DNA from 2 places in the Streptomyces sp. JLBJ103 genome. Region 2 is predicted to be linked to the other one. Evidence: riboswitches for the same ligand, from Rfam matches in the RefSeq annotation. Region 2 holds a riboswitch; the other holds the start of a gene.
The links. A riboswitch is a leader RNA that binds a small molecule or an ion and turns the genes downstream of it on or off. The one in region 2 is predicted to bind FMN.
Positions count from the first base shown of each region.

Region 1: it holds a riboswitch for FMN, as region 2 does, so the genes downstream of both, AC4BEG_RS16375 (3,4-dihydroxy-2-butanone-4-phosphate synthase) here and ribD (bifunctional diaminohydroxyphosphoribosylaminopyrimidine deaminase/5-amino-6-(5-phosphoribosylamino)uracil reductase RibD) in region 2, are expected to answer to the same signal.

Region 1 covers NZ_CM177089.1:3,739,094-3,747,453, reverse strand. Annotated here, with positions in the region: gene AC4BEG_RS16380 (LysR family transcriptional regulator) at 1-1,047, shown strand, start outside; FMN riboswitch at 1,169-1,299, shown strand; gene AC4BEG_RS16375 (3,4-dihydroxy-2-butanone-4-phosphate synthase) at 1,427-2,080, shown strand; gene AC4BEG_RS16370 (ATP-dependent DNA ligase) at 2,101-3,648, opposite strand; gene AC4BEG_RS16365 (PP2C family protein-serine/threonine phosphatase) at 3,647-5,014, shown strand; gene AC4BEG_RS16360 (DUF7144 family membrane protein) at 4,998-5,447, opposite strand; gene AC4BEG_RS16355 (SpoIIE family protein phosphatase) at 5,714-8,360, shown strand, end outside.
Region 2 covers NZ_CM177089.1:1,187,585-1,195,944, reverse strand. Annotated here, with positions in the region: gene AC4BEG_RS04960 (flavin monoamine oxidase family protein) at 1-651, shown strand, start outside; gene AC4BEG_RS04955 (DUF5995 family protein) at 689-1,387, opposite strand; gene AC4BEG_RS04950 (MmyB family transcriptional regulator) at 1,540-2,190, shown strand; gene AC4BEG_RS04945 (isocitrate lyase/PEP mutase family protein) at 2,234-3,130, opposite strand; gene AC4BEG_RS04940 (ArsR/SmtB family transcription factor) at 3,185-3,892, opposite strand; gene AC4BEG_RS04935 (MFS transporter) at 3,988-5,226, opposite strand; partial or broken gene AC4BEG_RS04930 (ROK family protein) at 5,346-5,946, shown strand; FMN riboswitch at 6,035-6,165, shown strand; gene ribD (bifunctional diaminohydroxyphosphoribosylaminopyrimidine deaminase/5-amino-6-(5-phosphoribosylamino)uracil reductase RibD) at 6,318-7,418, shown strand; gene AC4BEG_RS04920 (riboflavin synthase) at 7,420-8,079, shown strand; gene AC4BEG_RS04915 (bifunctional 3,4-dihydroxy-2-butanone-4-phosphate synthase/GTP cyclohydrolase II) at 8,160-8,360, shown strand, end outside.

The DNA.
Region 1 (8,360 bases), 2.6 Mb from region 2:
GACACCACCATGGACCAGCTCCGCACACTGATCGTGGTCTACGAGACCGGAACGGCCCTGGGCGCGGCCCGGGTTCTGGGGCGGGAGCAGTCGAGTGTGCAGAAGCAGCTCGACACCATGAACCGCAACTTCCGTGAGCTGTGCGGCGAACCGCTGGTGCTCAAGCAAGGGCGCGGCAAGGACGTGCTGTTCACCGGCACCGGGGAAACCCTCGTGGAACTGGCGCGCGGCACGCTCGACGACTGGCTGGAGGGGATCCACGAGTCGCGCCGGCGGCTCGGCAGAACGCTGATGGTGGGCACCACCCGCTTCACGCTCGGCTATCTGGCGGGCGCCGGGGAGCGGGTGGCCGAGGAGTTCCGGCAGCGCGGGATCGAGCTCAAGGTCGGCCATGTCCGCACCCGCGACGTGCTGGCCAAACTGCGCGCCAAGGAGGTGGATCTGGTCTGCGGCAGTGTGGTGACCAGGCCGGACGACGACCATGAACTCGACGCCTTCGATGTGATGGAGTGGCGCCGCAACGGTGTTTCGCTGCTGACCAATCTGTCCGAGGCGGAGCTGCCCGGTCCGACGGTCGAGGCGGACGCGCTGCGCGCCCTCCCCCTGGTGATCTCCGCGAGCGGGCTGATGAACGGGGTGCTGCACACCTGGTTCGGCGCCGACTACCGCGGCAAGCTGCGGATCGCCGCCGAGATCGACACCGTCAACTACGGCTTCGAGCTGCTGCGTTCGGGGCTGCTGCGCGGCTGCATGCTGGTCACCAGGGGGGTCGCGGACGCGGCGGGCGATCCGCGGATCGCCCAGGGGCGGGAGCTGCGCGCGGTGGAGCTGGTCAATGACACCGGGCCCCGGCTCGAGGTGCTGCTCGGCGCCTTCACCCGGCGCGGGGAGCGGGCCCACTACGACGCCTCTCATCCGCTCAACCAGCTGTGGAACGCACTGGCGTTGGAGAACGAGCGGTGGCGGAGCGAGCAGCGCTGGCCGACGTCGGGTCTGGAGCCCGATCCGTTCGAGCTGGCCAACTCCTACGACCCGAGCGAGAGTTGAGATCCGCCGGAGCCCAACGGTCCAGTACGGACATGATCTTGCGTAATCGTCGGCGTACGGCGTGTGAGGATTGACACTTCGTCAGGGGATGGGTGTGTGCCAAAATGCTCTCCAGCGATTTTCGCGTGCTCCGGGGTCGGTGCAACTCCGAACCGGCGGTGACAGTCCGCGACCCGGCCGAACCCATCGGCCGGCCGATCCGGTGGAACTCCGGGACCGACGGTGACAGTCCGGATGGGAGGAAGTACGCGGCGGCACCCCGTGCCGCACGGCGGCGCCCGCGGACGGCCGGGCAGCCTGGACCGTGCACCGCGCCGCTGCTGCCCGCGTCTCCCCGGAATCGATCCGCAGGGAACAGGGCACAGGAGGGCCACAGCCCATGGCAGTGATGGAGCAACCGGTCGAGACGGAACGTCTGCTGGCCGTGGAGCAGGCGAGCGAGGCGTTCGCCGAGGGCGGCTTCGTGGTCGTCTTCGACGACGCGTCGCGGGGGCAGGAGGGCCATCTTGTGCTCGCCGCGGAGCACACCCATGAAGGCGCCCTGCGCCAGATGCTGGACCATACCTCCGGCGTGGTGTGTGTGGCCCTGCCGCACGACCGCGCCGCCCGGCTGTCACTGCCGCAGATGGTGGAGGAGAACACCGGACTCCAGTCGACCGCCTTCACCGTCTCCGTCGATCTCCTCGGGCCCACCACCACCGGCGGCTCCGCCCTCGACCGCTCGCACACCATCCAGGCCCTCGCCGATCCGCGCACCGCCCCCGAGCAACTGGGCCGCCCCGGCCATGTCTTCCCGGTGCGCGCGGTGCCCGGCGGTGTGCTGGAGCGGGCCGGATACCCCGAGGCCGCCGTCGATCTGTCCCTGCTGGCCGGGCTCTCCGGCGTCACGACGATGTGCGAGGTCGTCCGCGCGGACTGGAACACCGCGTGCCACGGTGACCTCAGCAGACTGGCCGCGAGCCGTCTGATGCCGATGATCTCGGTGACCGATCTGGCCACGTACCGGCTGGCCGCGCGGGCGCTGGGCCGCTGAGCCCTTCGCTTCCGCGCCCCTCAACTCGCGCTGTCGCGCCGCAGCGCCAGCACCGTTTCGACGGTGTCCGCCTGGTCCGCCGGTTTGTCCTCCCGGTAGCGCAGCACCCGGGCGAACCGCAGGGTGACCCCCATCGGATAGCGCGAGGAGCGCTGGAGGCCGTCGAAGGCCACCTCCACCACCAGCTCCGGCCGCACCCGCACCACCCAGCCGTCGTCGCTGACGGCGATCGCGAGCAGCGCCTCGGTCTGCCAGGACAGCAGCGTGTCGGTGAGCCCTTTGAACGTCTTGCCGAGCATCGCGAACGTGCCGTCCGGCCGCCGTGCGCCCAGATGGAGGTTGGACAGCTTCCCGGTGCGGCGGCCGTGCCCCCACTCCGCCGCCAGCACCACCAGATCGAGGGTGTGCACCGGTTTGACCTTCAGCCAGGAGGCACCGCGCCGGCCCGCGCCGTACGCCGACTCCAGCCCCTTGACCATGACCCCCTCATGCCCCCGGGCCAGCACGTCGGCGGCGAACTCACCGGCCGCGCGCCGGGTTTCGGGATCCTCCGGATCCTCGGCGACCAGCCGCCGCACCCGCCGGGGCTCGGGCGTCACCCGGGCCAGTTCGCCGTGGCGCTCCCGGGCCGGGAGCGCCAGCAGATCGCGGTCGTCCACGGCGAGCAGATCGAAGAAGACCGGGGACAGCGGCAGCGCGGCCGAGGCCCCGGCCACGTCCAGCCGGGAGCCGACCCGGGCGGAGGTCTCCTGGAACGGCCGCGGCCGCCCCTCGGCGTCCAGGGAGATCACCTCCCCGTCCAGGACCGCACGCTCCACCGCCAGCTCCCGCGCCGCCGCGACCACCTCCGGCAGCCGCCCGGTGATCTCGTCGAGGGTGCGGGTGTAGATCCGTACGTCGTCCCCGTCCCGGTGCACCTGGACCCGGATGCCGTCGAGCTTCTCCTCGACCGCGCAAGGGCCGAGCCGGTCCATGGCCTCGTCGAGGTCCTTGGCGCTCTGCGCGAGCATCGGCAGCACCGGCCGCCCCACCTCCAGCCGGAAGTCGGCCAGCGCCTCCGGGCCGCGCCCCAGCAGGGCTTCGGCGACCGCGCCGAGCGAGCCGCCCAGCATCACCGCCCGGCGCACCTCCGCGGGCGGCGCACCGGCCGCCGCCGCGAGCCCCTCCACCGCCAGCGCCTCCAGCGCGCCCTGCCGCAGCTCCCCGCCCAGCAGCCCGAGCAGAAAGCGCTGCTCGTCCTCGGTCGCGGCGGACATCAGCTCGCCCACCAGACGCTTGCGTTCCGCGGCGGCGCCGGTGCCGGAGACCGCCGCGATCCGGTCCAGGGCGCGATGCACCTCCAGCACCGTGAGCCGTGGCTCGGCGGCGGGCTCGTACCGCTCCCGCAGGGTGGACCAGCCCACCCCGGTGCGCCGCTGCGGCAGCCTGCCCGAGAGATAGGTGCTCACCACCGGGGCCTCGGCGGGCTCCGTACGGCGGAACAGCCCGGCCAGGGCGGCGGTCTTCTCCGAACGGGAGGAGGTGGCCGCGACCTGCCGGGAGGTCCGGGCGACAGCTGCCAGCAGCATGGGTTCAGCGTGCCCCGCCCGGCGCCCGGCCGCACGCGGGCCGCGCGGACCCGCCGGGGGCCGGGGCGGCGGAAGCGGCATACATTGGCAGAGGGGGCTGGGCGGGTGCGGACGCAGGGAGCACGCCACGGGACAGCAGATCGACTACGAGGCCCTCTTCGAGGCCATCCCGACCCCGGTGCTGATCCTGGGACGCGACCTGGTCATCGTCGCGGCCAATGACGCCTATCTGCGGGACACCCAGCGCACCCGCGAGGAACTGGTCGGGATGTACGTCTTTGACGCCTTCCCCGACAACCCCGACGACCCGGGGTACAACGCCACCCGCAGTCTGGAGTCCTCGCTGCGCCGGGTGCTGCGCACTGGGGAGCGGGACACCATGGGGTTGACGAAGTACGACATCCCCATGGTGGGGGAGGGCCGGTTCGAGGAGCGGTACTGGAGCCCGATCAATACCCCCGTACTGGACCGCGAGGGCCGGGTCGCGCTGATCATCCACCGGGTCGAGGATGTGACCGAGTTCGTCCGGGGGCGTGAGCAGCGGGCGCAGACGCCCCAGAGCGCGCGGGCCGAGGACGTGAGCGCCGACCTCTTTACCCGGACCCGTGAGCTCCAGGAGCTGAACGAGCGGCTGCGGCAGGCGCACGCCCGCGAGCGGGAGACCGCGCTCGCGCTCCAGCGGGCGATGCTGCCCACGAGCTCACCGGGGCAGTATCCGTACGCGGCCGTGCGCTACCGCCCCGCCGTGGGCTCGCTCAATGTGTGCGGTGACTGGTACGAGCTGACCGAGCTGCCGGAGGACCGGATCGCCGTCGCCGTGGGGGACGTGGTGGGGCAGGGGCTGGAGGCGGCCTGTGTGATGGGGCAGCTGCGCAGCGCGCTCTCCGCCGCGACCCGGGTGGTGGACGGCCCCGCACAGGCCCTGGAGGTGCTCGGGTTCTACGCGCGCTTCGTCGAGGGGGCGCTCGCCGCGACCGCCGTGCAGGTGGTGATCGACTCCCGGGCGCACACCGTCGTCTACAGCTGCGCGGGCCATCCGCCGCCCGCGCTGCTCCGGGCCGACGGTCGGGTGGAGCTGCTGGACCAGGCCACCGATCCGCCGCTGGGCGCCCGGACCGAGCAAGTGCCCCGACCGCAGGCCGAGGTCCGCTACGACACCGGAGCCACCCTCGTCCTCTACACCGACGGGCTGATCGAGCGCCGGGACGAGGACATCGACGTCGGTCTCGGCCGGCTCACCGCCAGCCTCGCCCGGCACAGCGGACTGGATCCGGAGGAGCTGGCCGACGCCGTGCTGGCGGACCTCGGTGTCACCGGCGGCCCGGCCGCCGATGACACCGCGCTGGTCGTCATCGCGTTGTCGTAGTTGTCGTAGGGGTTGCGGTACCGCGGCTCGGTCCGGCGCACAGCGCCCAGATGACGAAGCCGTCGACGATGAGCAGCACCATGGCCCACACCGGGTAGTACGGCAGCCACAGGAAGTTGGCGATCAGCCCGAGCCCGGCGAGCACCACGCCGGTGACCCGTGCCCACATCGCCCCGGTGAACACGGCGAGGCCGGTCACGATGAGGACGATGCCGAGGATCATATGGACCCAGCCCCAGCCGCTCAGGTCGAACGCGAAGATGTAGTTCTGTGTGGTGACGAAGACGGTGTCATTGGTGACGGCCGCGATGCCCTGGAACAAGGTCATAAGACCGCCGAAGATCATCATGACCGCCGCGAAGACAAGCCATCCGCTCACCTCGGGGCGCGGGGTGGCGGCTCCTGTCTGAACTCCACCGGCGTGACTGGCCATTTCGGGCTCCTTCATCAGGTGCTATCGAAGACCACATGGTCCCGATGAGGGGCAATTCAGATGAAATGTCCCGACTTCAGGTTTACACACACCGCCCGGCTCGGCACCCCGCGTGGCGGGGGCCGCGAAGGTGATGGAAAGTCACTGATCCGGTACGGAACGTGCTGATGGTGGCCGCTGCCCGGGTGCGGAACTCGCCTTCCGGGGCTCTCCGGTGTAGATGTGGGTATATGGCCCGGTTTATGGGTCGATCGTGGGCTGCCCGTATGTTCCCCGGTCGGCAGCCACGGAGTCAGTGGGGTGAGCGCCCGGAGGCGGAGGGGCGGCGCTCGCGGTCGCGCCTGAGCGTCCGCAGCGTGGCCGGTCAGGTCCTGGTCCTGCAACTGGTGATCGTGCTGCTGCTCGGCGCCGCGGCCACCGTGGCGCTTCTGCTCCAGGTGCGCCGTGACTCCACCGAGGAGGCGAGGGGGCGTTCGCTGGCCGTCGCCGAGTCCTTCGCCGCCTCCCCCGGGATCGTCAAGGCGTTGCAGAGCCCTGATCCCACCGCCTACCTCCAGCCGAAGGCCGAGACCGTCCGCAAGCAGTCCAATCTCGACTTCGTCGTGGTCACCGACAACAAGGGGATCCGGATCACCCACCCCAGACCCGAACTCATCGGCAAGCACTTCGTCGGCACCATCAAGCCCGCGCTGGCAGGAGGCCGGGTGACCGAGATCGTCAACGGCCCCGGTGGCGAGGTGAGCCAGGCGACCGTCCCGGTCTTCAACGGCCATCACCATGTGGTCGGCCTGGTGAGCGCCGGGATCCTGGTCAAGAAGGTGAGCGGTCTCGTCGATCGCCAGCTGCCCCTGCTCGTCGGCGCCGTCGTCGCCTCGCTCGCCCTCGCCACCGGCGGTACCGCCCTGGTCACCGGACGGCTCAGACGGCAGACCCGCGGTCTGGACCCGGTCGAGATGACCCAGATGTACGAGCACCATGACGCGGTGCTGCACTCGGTGCGCGAAGGGGTGCTCATCGTCGGCGCCGACGGCAGGCTGGTGCTCGCCAACGACGAGGCGTCCCGGCTGCTGGACCTGCCGCCCCGGCCCGAGGGGCGCCCGGTCGAGGACCTGGGTCTTGAGCCGCATATCGCGGATCTGCTGGTCTCCCGGCGGGTGGTCACCGACGAGGTGCTGGTCGCCGGTGAACGGCTGCTGGCCGTGAACAACCGGCTGACCGACAGCGTCGGCGGCCCGCCCGGCAGCGTCGCCACCCTGCGCGACTCCACCGAGCTGCGGGCCCTCTCCGGCCGCGCCGATGTGGCGCAGAAGCGGCTGAAGCTGCTGTTCGACGCCAGTGTGGAGATCGGCACCACCCTCGATGTGAGCCGGACCGCCGAGGAACTGGCGCAGGTGGCGGTGGAGCGGTTCGCCGACTTCGTCACCGTCGACCTGGCCGAGCCGGTGCTACGGGGCGAGGAGCCGCTGCCGGTGAGCGGGGTGGAGATGGTGCGGGCGGCGGTCCACGGGGTCCGCCACGACCACCCCTTCTACTCGGTCGGCAAGCACTTCGCGTTCGTCGCCTCCACCCCCCAGGCATGGGGCTACGGCAGCGGGCGGCCGGTGGTGGAGACCGATCTCACCGAGGCCACCGGATGGCAGGCCCAGGACCCCGAACAGACCGCCAAGGTCGTCGAGTACGGCGTCCGTTCGCTGGTCACGGTCCCGCTGCGGGCCCGGGGTGTGCTGCTGGGGATGGTCAACTTCTGGCGGCTGAAGGAGCGGGAGCCCTTCGAGGACGAAGAGGTGTCCCTCGGCGAGGAGCTGGCCTCCCACGCGGCGGTGTGCATCGACAACGCCCGCCGCTACACCCGCGAGCACACCATGGCCGTGACCCTCCAGCACAGCCTGCTGCCGCGCGCCCTGCCCGCCCAGAGCGCCCTGGACGTCGCCTTCCGCTATCTGCCGGCGGAGTCGGGGGTGGGGGGTGACTGGTTCGATGTGATTCCGCTGCCGGGTGCGCGGGTGGCGCTGGTGGTGGGGGATGTGGTGGGGCATGGTCTGCATGCGGCGGCGACGATGGGGCGGTTGCGGACGGCGGTGCACAACTTCTCCACACTGGATCTGCCGCCGGACGAGATCCTGTCCCATCTGGACGATCTGATCGCCCGGATCGACCAGGACGAGAGCCCCGGCTCCCTGGAGCGGATCGAGGGCCTGGAGGCCGCGGGCGAATCGATCATCGGTGCCACCTGTCTGTACGCGATCTACGACCCGGTGACCCGGCGCTGCACCATGGCGCGTGCGGGTCATCCGCCGCCCGCCGTGGTGAGTCCGGACGGTTCGGTGGAGTTCCCCGATCTGCCCGCGGGACCGCCGCTGGGCCTGGGCGGGCTGCCATTCGAGACCGCCGAGCTGGAACTGCCCGAGAACAGCCATCTGGTGCTCTACACCGACGGGCTGATCGAGGACCGCCGCCGCGAGATCGACACTGGTCTGGAGCTGCTGCGCAACGCACTCTCCCACCCCGGCCGGACGCCCGAGGAGATCTGCACCCACGTCCTGGACGAGATGCTGCCCACCACCCCCAGCGATGACATCGCGCTGATCGCCGCCCGTACCCGGGTGCTGGGCCCGGACCGGGTGGTGTCCTGGGAAGTGGCCTCCGATCCGATGGTGGTGGCCGGGGCACGCGCCGGTGTGCTGCGGCAGCTGGAGGAATGGGGCCTGGGCGAGTACGCGTTCACCGCCGAGCTGGTGCTGAGCGAGCTGATCACCAACGCCATCCGCCATGCCACCGGCCCGATCCGGGTGCAGGTGCTCCGCGGCGACCGCGAGCTGATCTGCGAGGTGTCCGACACCAGCAGCACCTCACCGCATCTGCGCTATGCGGCGACCACCGACGAGGGCGGCCGGGGGCTGTTCCTGGTGGCGC
Region 2 (8,360 bases):
CTCTTCCCGATCGACCACTGGACGGCGATCGAGCGCACCCACTACATGGAGTCCAGCAAGCTCTTCATCCCCGTGGACCGCCCGTTCTGGCTGGACAAGGACGAGACCACCGGGCGCGACACCATGAGCATGACGCTCACCGACCGGATGACCCGCGGCACCTACCTGCTGGACGACGGCCCGGACCGCCCGGCCGTCATCTGCCTCTCCTACACCTGGTGCGACGACAGCCTCAAGTGGCTGCCGCTGTCGGCGAACGAGCGGATGGAGGTCATGCTCAAGTCGCTTGCGGAGATCTATCCGAACGTGGACATCCGCAAGCACATCATCGGCAGCCCGGTCACCGTCTCCTGGGAGAACGAGCCCTACTTCATGGGCGCGTTCAAGGCCAACCTGCCCGGCCACTACCGCTACCAGCGGCGGCTGTTCACCCACTTCATGCAGGACCGGCTGCCCGCGGACCAGCGCGGCATCTTCCTCGCGGGCGACGACATCTCCTGGACCGCCGGGTGGGCCGAGGGCGCCGTACAGACCGCGCTCAACGCGGTGTGGGGCGTCATGCACCAGTTCGGCGGCGCCACCGACGCCACGAACCCGGGGCCGGGCGACCGTTACGACGAGATCGCGCCGGTGGAACTGCCGGAGGACTGAGCCGGGCCGGGCTCCGGCCGTCCGCATCGCGCGTCGATCAGGACGGCAGGGGAGTGAGCAGAAAGCGCCCGACCAGGCCCACACTCGCATCGACGCGCTCGGTGAACTCCTCGGCCAGCTCGGGGAGTCGGCGCAGCCCCCACAGGGCGCGGAACGCCGCCCACGCGGCGTCCCGCGCCCGGTCCAGGCTCCAGGAACCCACCAGATGGGTCAGCGGATCGGCCACGTCGAGCAGATCGGGGCCGGGCATCAGCTCCTCCCGGATCCGCTCCTCAAGACCGGTGAGCAGGACGCCGACCCGGTCGAAGTCGCCCTCCAGCGCGGCCGGTTCCACGTCCCGGGCCTGGCAGGTGTCCACCAGCGCGAGCGCCAGGTCATGGCCGATATGGGCGTTGATCCCGGCGAGCGCGAACTGCACCGGACGCACCTCCGGATGGCACCGCAGCTCGAACAGCGGCCGCCAGCAGGCGGGCGGCCGGTGCCCCGCCGCCACCGCCTCCACGGCCGCCAGATAGCGCCCGGCGAAGCGCACATCCAGCTCCTCGGTGGCGGCCGGGTCGTGGAAGTACCCGGCCGCGAGCCCCCGGCCGACCTCCTCGGTGACCGACAGATACACCTGGTTGAAGACCGCCACCCCGTCCCCGGGCGGCAGCTCCGCGCCGAGCGCGCGCATCCGCGCCACGACGCTCCTCACACTCCGCGGCGGTGCGGGCCGCGCGCCGGTCGGCATCGTCATGGACGCAAGCGTGGCAGCCCGGCCCCGTCCCGTCCGGCCGAGCGCCCTCGCTTCCCCGTATCGGCCTAACGCCCGTCAACAACGCACTTGGCATCCCATCATGGGACCGGCACAACCTGGATACGCGTCCGGGACGCGGTGACGATGGAGGCGTGCACCGATCGGAATTCGCGGACTTCCTGCGCCGCCGCCGTGCCCGGCTCGCCCCCGCCGATGTCGGGCTGACCCCCGGCCCGCGGCGCCGTACCCCCGGACTGCGCCGGGAGGAGGTGGCCCGGCTCACCGGGATGTCGGCGGACTACTACACCCGGCTGGAACAGGCCCGCGGCCCGCACCCCTCCCGCCGGATGCTCACCGCGCTGGCCCGTGCGCTACGGCTCACCGACGCCGAGCGCGACCATCTCTTCCGGCTGGCGGGGGAGGAGCCACCGCACGATCCGGCCACCGCCGGGCATATCCGCCCCGGGCTGCTGCGGGTCCTGGACCGGCTGTACGACACCCCGGCGCAGGTGGTCACCGACGGGGGTGAGGTGCTGGCCCGGAACACCATGGCGACGGCCCTGTTCGGTGACCTGACGGCGAGGCCGCCGGGCGAACGCGAGGAGCGTGCCGAAGGGCGTTCCCCGGTGCGGCGGTTGCGGCATCCGGTAGTGGGGGAACTGGAGCTGGAGTGCGAGGTGCTGCTGAGCGCGGACCACGGCCAGCGGCTGATCGTGTACACCGCCCGCCCCGGCAGCGACTCCGCCGAACGGCTGGAACTGCTCCGGGTCGTGGGCCTCCAGGACCTCGCCCCGAGCGGATGAGATCCCGGTTTGCGTCCCGGTTGCGTCCCGGTTGTGTCGCTCCTTATACGCGCGCTTCTGTGCAGAAGTCGGACAGCGACGCTGCCTCCGCATAGCTGGCAAGCGCGGTGCGGGAGTTGTCCGGGTGGGCCGCCTCCGGGTGGGCGATGGACCAGGCCAGCTCGACGGCGCTGTGCAGTGCGGCGCGGAAGAGCAGCGAACCGCAGCTGATCCGCCGTACGCCCAGCTCGGCCAGGCGCTCATAGGTGTGATGGCCGGGGGAGAAGAGGACGTTGAGCGGGGTGTCGCCGAGGTCGTCCGCGAACGCGGCGATGTGGTGCTCGTCGGTGAGCGCGGGGACGAAGACACCGTCGGCGCCCGCCTGGACATACGCCGCGAGGCGCTCGGCGGTCACCGACAGCCGGGGCGCGTCCGCGAATCCGATGGCGGCGAGCCAGTGGGTGTCGGTGCGCGCGTTGACGAACAGCCGGGGGACCCGCTCCTTGATCGCCGCGATCACCGCGCACTGGTGCGCGAGCGGGGCGAGGGTGCCGTCGGGGCGTCCGTCCTCGATGTTCACCCCGACGACCCCGGCCGCGTCCAACTCGGCCGCGAGCGCGGCGATCTCCTCGGGCCGCTCGCTGAACCCGCCCTCGATGTCCACGCTCACCAGCGCGGGAAGGCGGGCCAGCCCGCGTGCGAGGGTGAGCGTCTCCGCGCGGGTGGCGCCCGCCGCGTCCGGCAGCCCGGCCGCGACGGCGACCCCCAGGCTGGTGGTGCCGATGGCGGGGAAGCCGCGGCGGACGAGGGCGGCGGCGGAGGCGTGGTCCCAGGCGTTGGGGAGCAGCAGCGGGCGTTCGGTGTGATGGAGCCGGTGAAAGGCGGCGTGGCCGGTGGAGCCTGTGCGTTCTGTATGACCGTCGGCCCGCGGTGTCGGTGCGGGGTTCTGGTGATCGCTCATGGTTCCGACGGTAGGTCCGTATCGCTTCGGTCCCCGCCGAACCGTCGCGGGGGCTCAGGCCAGGGCGGTGACGCCGAGCAGGTCGCGCAGGGCCCGTTCGCCGTCGGGGCTGACGCGCAGCGCGCGTCCGCTGCCGATACGTACGCACCAGCCGGTGTCCAGCGCGTGCCGGCACAGCGCGGCCCCGGCCACCCCGGCCAGATGCGGCCGCCGCTCGGTCCAGTCCAGACAGCTGCGGGCCATCGGCCGCCGCCTGCGCGAGGCGGCATCCGGCAGATCGATGCCCAGCTCCCGGAACCAGTCCATCCCGCTGCCGGTCAACGCGAACCCCGTCGCCCCCTGGAGCAGCCCGCGCTCCAGCATCGCGTCGGTGATCGCGGTGCCCAGCCGCCCGGCCAGATGGTCGTAACAGGTCCGCGCCCGCGCCAGCGCGGCGCTCGCGCTGGAGGCGCGCAGCGTACGCGGCGGGGCCGGTGGCGCGGCATATGCGGACAGATCCTCGATCAGCTGCGCCACCTGCGGACCGGCCAGCCGCACGTAGCGATGCCGGCCCTGGCGCTCCTGGGCCAGGAGATCGCCGTCGATCAGCTTGTTCAGATGCTCGGTGGCGGTCGAGGCGGCCACCCCGGCGTACCGCGCCAGCTCCCCCGCGGTCCACGCCCGCCCGTCGAGCAGCGCCAGACACATGGCGGCGCGCGTCTCGTCGGCGAGCAGCGCGGCCAGCCGCGCGAGTTGCGGACCGCTGTGCGGGGACTGCGTCATGCCTCCATGGTGCGCCCCCGACCTTTCGGCGGTCCCCGAAGGGCCGGGGGCTCGCGGTTCTGTCGGGGTGCGCGGTCGCCGCGGCGCGGGCCGGGTCAGCCGGAGGTGGTGCGCTGTGCGGTGTTGCCGTCGTGGGGCGCGGCGCCCGGCGTGTGGGGGGTCTCGTGGGCCGCGCCGCGGAGGACGCCCGCGCCTGCGACCAGGCCCAGTGCGAGGACTGTGACCAGGCAGAACGACACCGTCAGTGAGGTCATGTCCGCGATCGAGCCCATCGCCGCGGGGGCGATCAACCCCGAGGTGTAGGTGATCGTGGCCACGCCCGCGATGGCCTGGCTGGGGGCCGGGCCGCTGCGGCCCGCGGCGGCGAACGCCAGCGGCACCACGACCGCGATGCCCAGCCCGATGAGGGCGAAGCCCGCGATGGCGAGGGCCGCGTTCGGCGCCGTGACGACCCCGAGGCCGCCGAGCGTGGCGAGCGCCCCGCCCGCCCGTACCGTCCGTACCGGGCCGAACCGGCCCACCACCGCGTCGCCCGCCAGCCGGGCCGCGGCCATGGTGCAGGAGAAGGCCGTGGTGCAGGCGGCGGCGACCCCGGGGGAGGAGTCCATGACGTCCCGCAGATAGACCGCCGACCAGTCAAGGCTCGCCCCCTCGGCGAACACCGCGCAGAACCCCACCGCGCCGACGATCAGCGCGGAGCGCGGCGGAAGCGCGAAACGTGGCGGCGGGTGCTCCTCGGCCGCGCTGCGCAGATCCAGGACCCAGTGACAGGCGATCGCGCCCAGCACCGTCAGGGCCCCGGCCGCGATGGCCAGATGCAGCCGGGCGTCCGCCTCCGCGTGGGCCGCGACCGTGCCCGCCGCCGAGCCGATGAGCGCGCCCGCGCTCCACATCCCGTGCAGTCCGGACATGATGGGGCGGCCCAGCCGGGTCTCTATCTCCACGCCGAGGGCGTTCATGGCGACGTCGGACATCCCGGCGGTCGCGCCGAACACGAACAGCGCGCCGCACAGCCAGACCAGGCCGGGGACGAGCGGGGGGACCGCGAGCCACAGGCACCACAGGGCCAGCAGTCCGCGCAGCGCCGCGCGGGCGCCGAAGCGGTGGCTGATCCGCCCCGCGAGCGGCATCGCGAAGGAGGCCCCGATCGCGGGGAAGGCGAGCGCCAGGCCGAGTTGGCCCGCGCTGATGTCCAACCGCTCCTGGATCCAGGGGATGCGGGTGGCGAAGTTCCCGGTGACCGCGCCGTGGACCGCGAAGACCGCCGCGACGGCCATCCGCGCCCGCCGTACCGGGATCATCCGGAGCGCCCCGGATTCCGTACCACTGCTCATGACGGTCGCTCCCTCCCCGACGCACGGCAGCACGGCCCGTCCCCGTCTGATGCCGGTGGGAAGCTATCAGGGAGCCTGCCTGGTGGATAGGCGATTTCTCCGGCCGGCGCCGGCGTCGGCGTCTGCACCACATCGGTGTCGGCGCGCCCGGTCTGGTGGACCCCGCCACCGGTGGGCTCAACTCCCCGGCCGGGCTGCCCTCCTGGCACCGCGAACCGGCCGCCGCGCCGCACACCGGGCTGGCGGCGCCGGTGCCTGGAGAACGAGGTCAACCTCGCCGTGGTCGCCGAGCAGCGGCTCGGCGTGGTGCGCGACCGGGACACCTCCGTCCTGCTGTGGCCGGGCCACGGGGTGGGCGCGGCCGTGGTGCTGGACGGGGTGCTGCGCCGCGGCGCCTCGGGCGGCACCGGCGAGATCGGCTTCCTGCCGCTGCCGGGGACCACCGCGGTGAGCGCGGTGCTCGACCCGGGCTGTGCGGTCCTCGGCGGCGAGGTCGGTCGTGCCGGGGGTACGGCCCTCGCCCACCGCGTCGAAGCGCATGTCGCCCGAATGTCCCCGCTGCGCACCGAGGTCCGACCCGGAGCAGTCGGCGGCGGCGCGGTCCTCCGCGGCGCGGTGCTCACAGCGACGGACGCGGCCCAGAACGACCTGTTCGGCGCGGGCTGGCCGAGTCCGGCCGACCCCATCCGGGGCCCCATTCCCGCAGGCTCCCGGGGCTGATTCCCGCCCCGTGGGTGAGAGAAGCCACAGGGGGTGGGGCTCCATGTCCGCTGATCGTCATGGCACACTGGGCCCGTACCAGTGACGTCAGCGCACTCCGGGGTCGGTGAAAATCCGAACCGGCGGTTACAGTCCGCGACCCGTCCGCCGCCAGCGGCCGGTTGACCAGGTGAAATTCCTGGACCGACGGTGAAAGTCCGGATGGGAGGCAGTGCGCGGCGAATGCGACATCACCGGTGCGCCGCTATCGGCGGTCCGCGCTGTTCTCGTGCGGGCCCGTCCGCCGATCCCGGCGCGTCGGCGGCGCCGTCGTTCGTTCGTGTCGTTTCCGACAGCCCCGGAGTCCGTGCCCGAAGAGGCAGGAGGACCCGGTGGCCACCACAGCCGAAGCCGACGCGATGCGCCATGCCGTCGCGCTCGCAGCCCGCGGCCTCGGCCACACCAGCCCCAACCCCGTCGTCGGCTGCGTCATCCTCGACGCCCAGGGCCGCACCGTCGGTGAGGGCTGGCACCAGCGGGCCGGTGGCCCGCATGCCGAGGTCCACGCGCTGCGCGCCGCGGGTGAACGGGCCCGTGGCGGGACCGCGCTGGTCACCCTCGAACCCTGCAACCACACCGGCCGCACCGGACCCTGCGCCCAGGCGCTCATCGACGCCGGGGTGGCCCGCGTCCGCTACGCCGTCGCCGACCCCACCGCCGAGGCCCGGGGTGGCGCCGCCACCCTCGCGGCCGCCGGGATCGATGTCGCGGCCGGACCGCTGACCGACGAGGCCGAAGCGGTCAACGAAGCCTGGCTGACCTCGATGCGGCGCGGCCGCCCCTTCGTGCTGTGGAAGTACGCCGCCACCCTCGACGGGCGCAGCGCCGCGGCCGACGGCACCAGCCGCTGGATCACCTCCGCCGCCTCCCGCGCCGATGTGCACCGGCTGCGCGCCGAGGCGGACGCCGTGGTCGTCGGCTCCGGCACGCTGCGCGCCGACGACCCCCACCTGGCCGTACGCGACCGGGACGGGGCGACCCAGCCGCTGCGCGTCGTCGTCGACACCCGCGCGACCATCACCCCCGGCGCCCGGGTCCTGGACGACGTGGCGCCCACGCTGATCGCCGTCGCCGAGGACGCCGACACCGGCCATCTGCCGGGCGTGGAGACCGTACGGCTGCCCCGCTCCGCCGACGCCGAGGGGCTCGACATCGGCGCGCTGCTGACCGCGTTGCACCACCGCGGGGTGCGCTCCGTACTGCTGGAGGGCGGGCCCACGCTCGCCGGGGCGTTCCTCGCCGCCGGAGCCGTCGACAAGGTCGTCGGCTATCTGGCCCCCGTTCTGCTCGGCGCGGGCCCGGCGGCCCTCGCCGACGCCGGAATCACCACCATCGCGCAGGCGTTGCGCCTCGAGCCGGCCGATGTCACCCGGCTCGGGCCCGATCTGCGCGTCACCGCTGTTCCCGCAGCCACCCTCGCCGAGGAGAACTGAAGTGTTCACCGGAATTGTCGAAGAACTGGGTGAGATCGTCGCCATCGAGAACCTGGGCGACGCCTCCCGCTTCCAGGTGCGCGGCCCCGTCGTCACCGACGGTGCGAAGCACGGCGACTCCATCGCGGTCAACGGCGTCTGTCTCACCGTCGTGGACCGCGAAGAGGGCCCCGCGGGCGGCGAGTTCAGTGCCGATGTGATGGCCGAGACCCTGAACCGCTCCAGCCTCGGCGCGCTCGCCGTGGGCTCCCGGGTCAACCTGGAGCGCCCCATGGCGCTCGGCGGGCGGCTCGGTGGCCACCTCGTCCAGGGCCATGTCGACGGCACCGGCACCATCGTCGAGCGCAAGCCCTCCGAGCACTGGGAGATCGTCAAGATCTCGCTCCCCGCCGACCTCAGCCGCTATGTCGTGGAGAAGGGCTCCATCACCGTCGACGGCATCAGCCTGACCGTCGTGGACGCGGGCCCCGACTACTTCACCGTGAGCCTGATCCCGACGACGCTCGCCCTCACCACCCTCGGCGTCAAGGAGACCGGAGACCCGGTCAACCTCGAGGTGGACGTGGTCGCCAAGTACGTCGAGCGAATGCTCGGGGACCGCGCCCACGGCCCCGCCGCCACCCCCGCTTCCGGAACCACCCATGGGGAGGCCGTCTCATGACCGCCCTCGACCGTCTGGGCACCGTCCCCGGACAGATCCACCGCGAGGCCGCCAGCGCGCCCGTCCTTGGAAGGAGTGTCATGAGCGAGGCATACGCGGAGACCGCGCAGCAGACCGCCGAGCCGCAGCCGACGACCCCCGCCCCCCTGCGCACCGCGCGCACCGCCGAGGAATGGCCCGACGAGCTGGCGCTGGACTCCGTCGAACGGGCCATCGACGAGATCGCCGCGGGCCGCCCCGTCGTGGTCGTGGACGACGAGGACCGGGAGAACGAGGGCGAT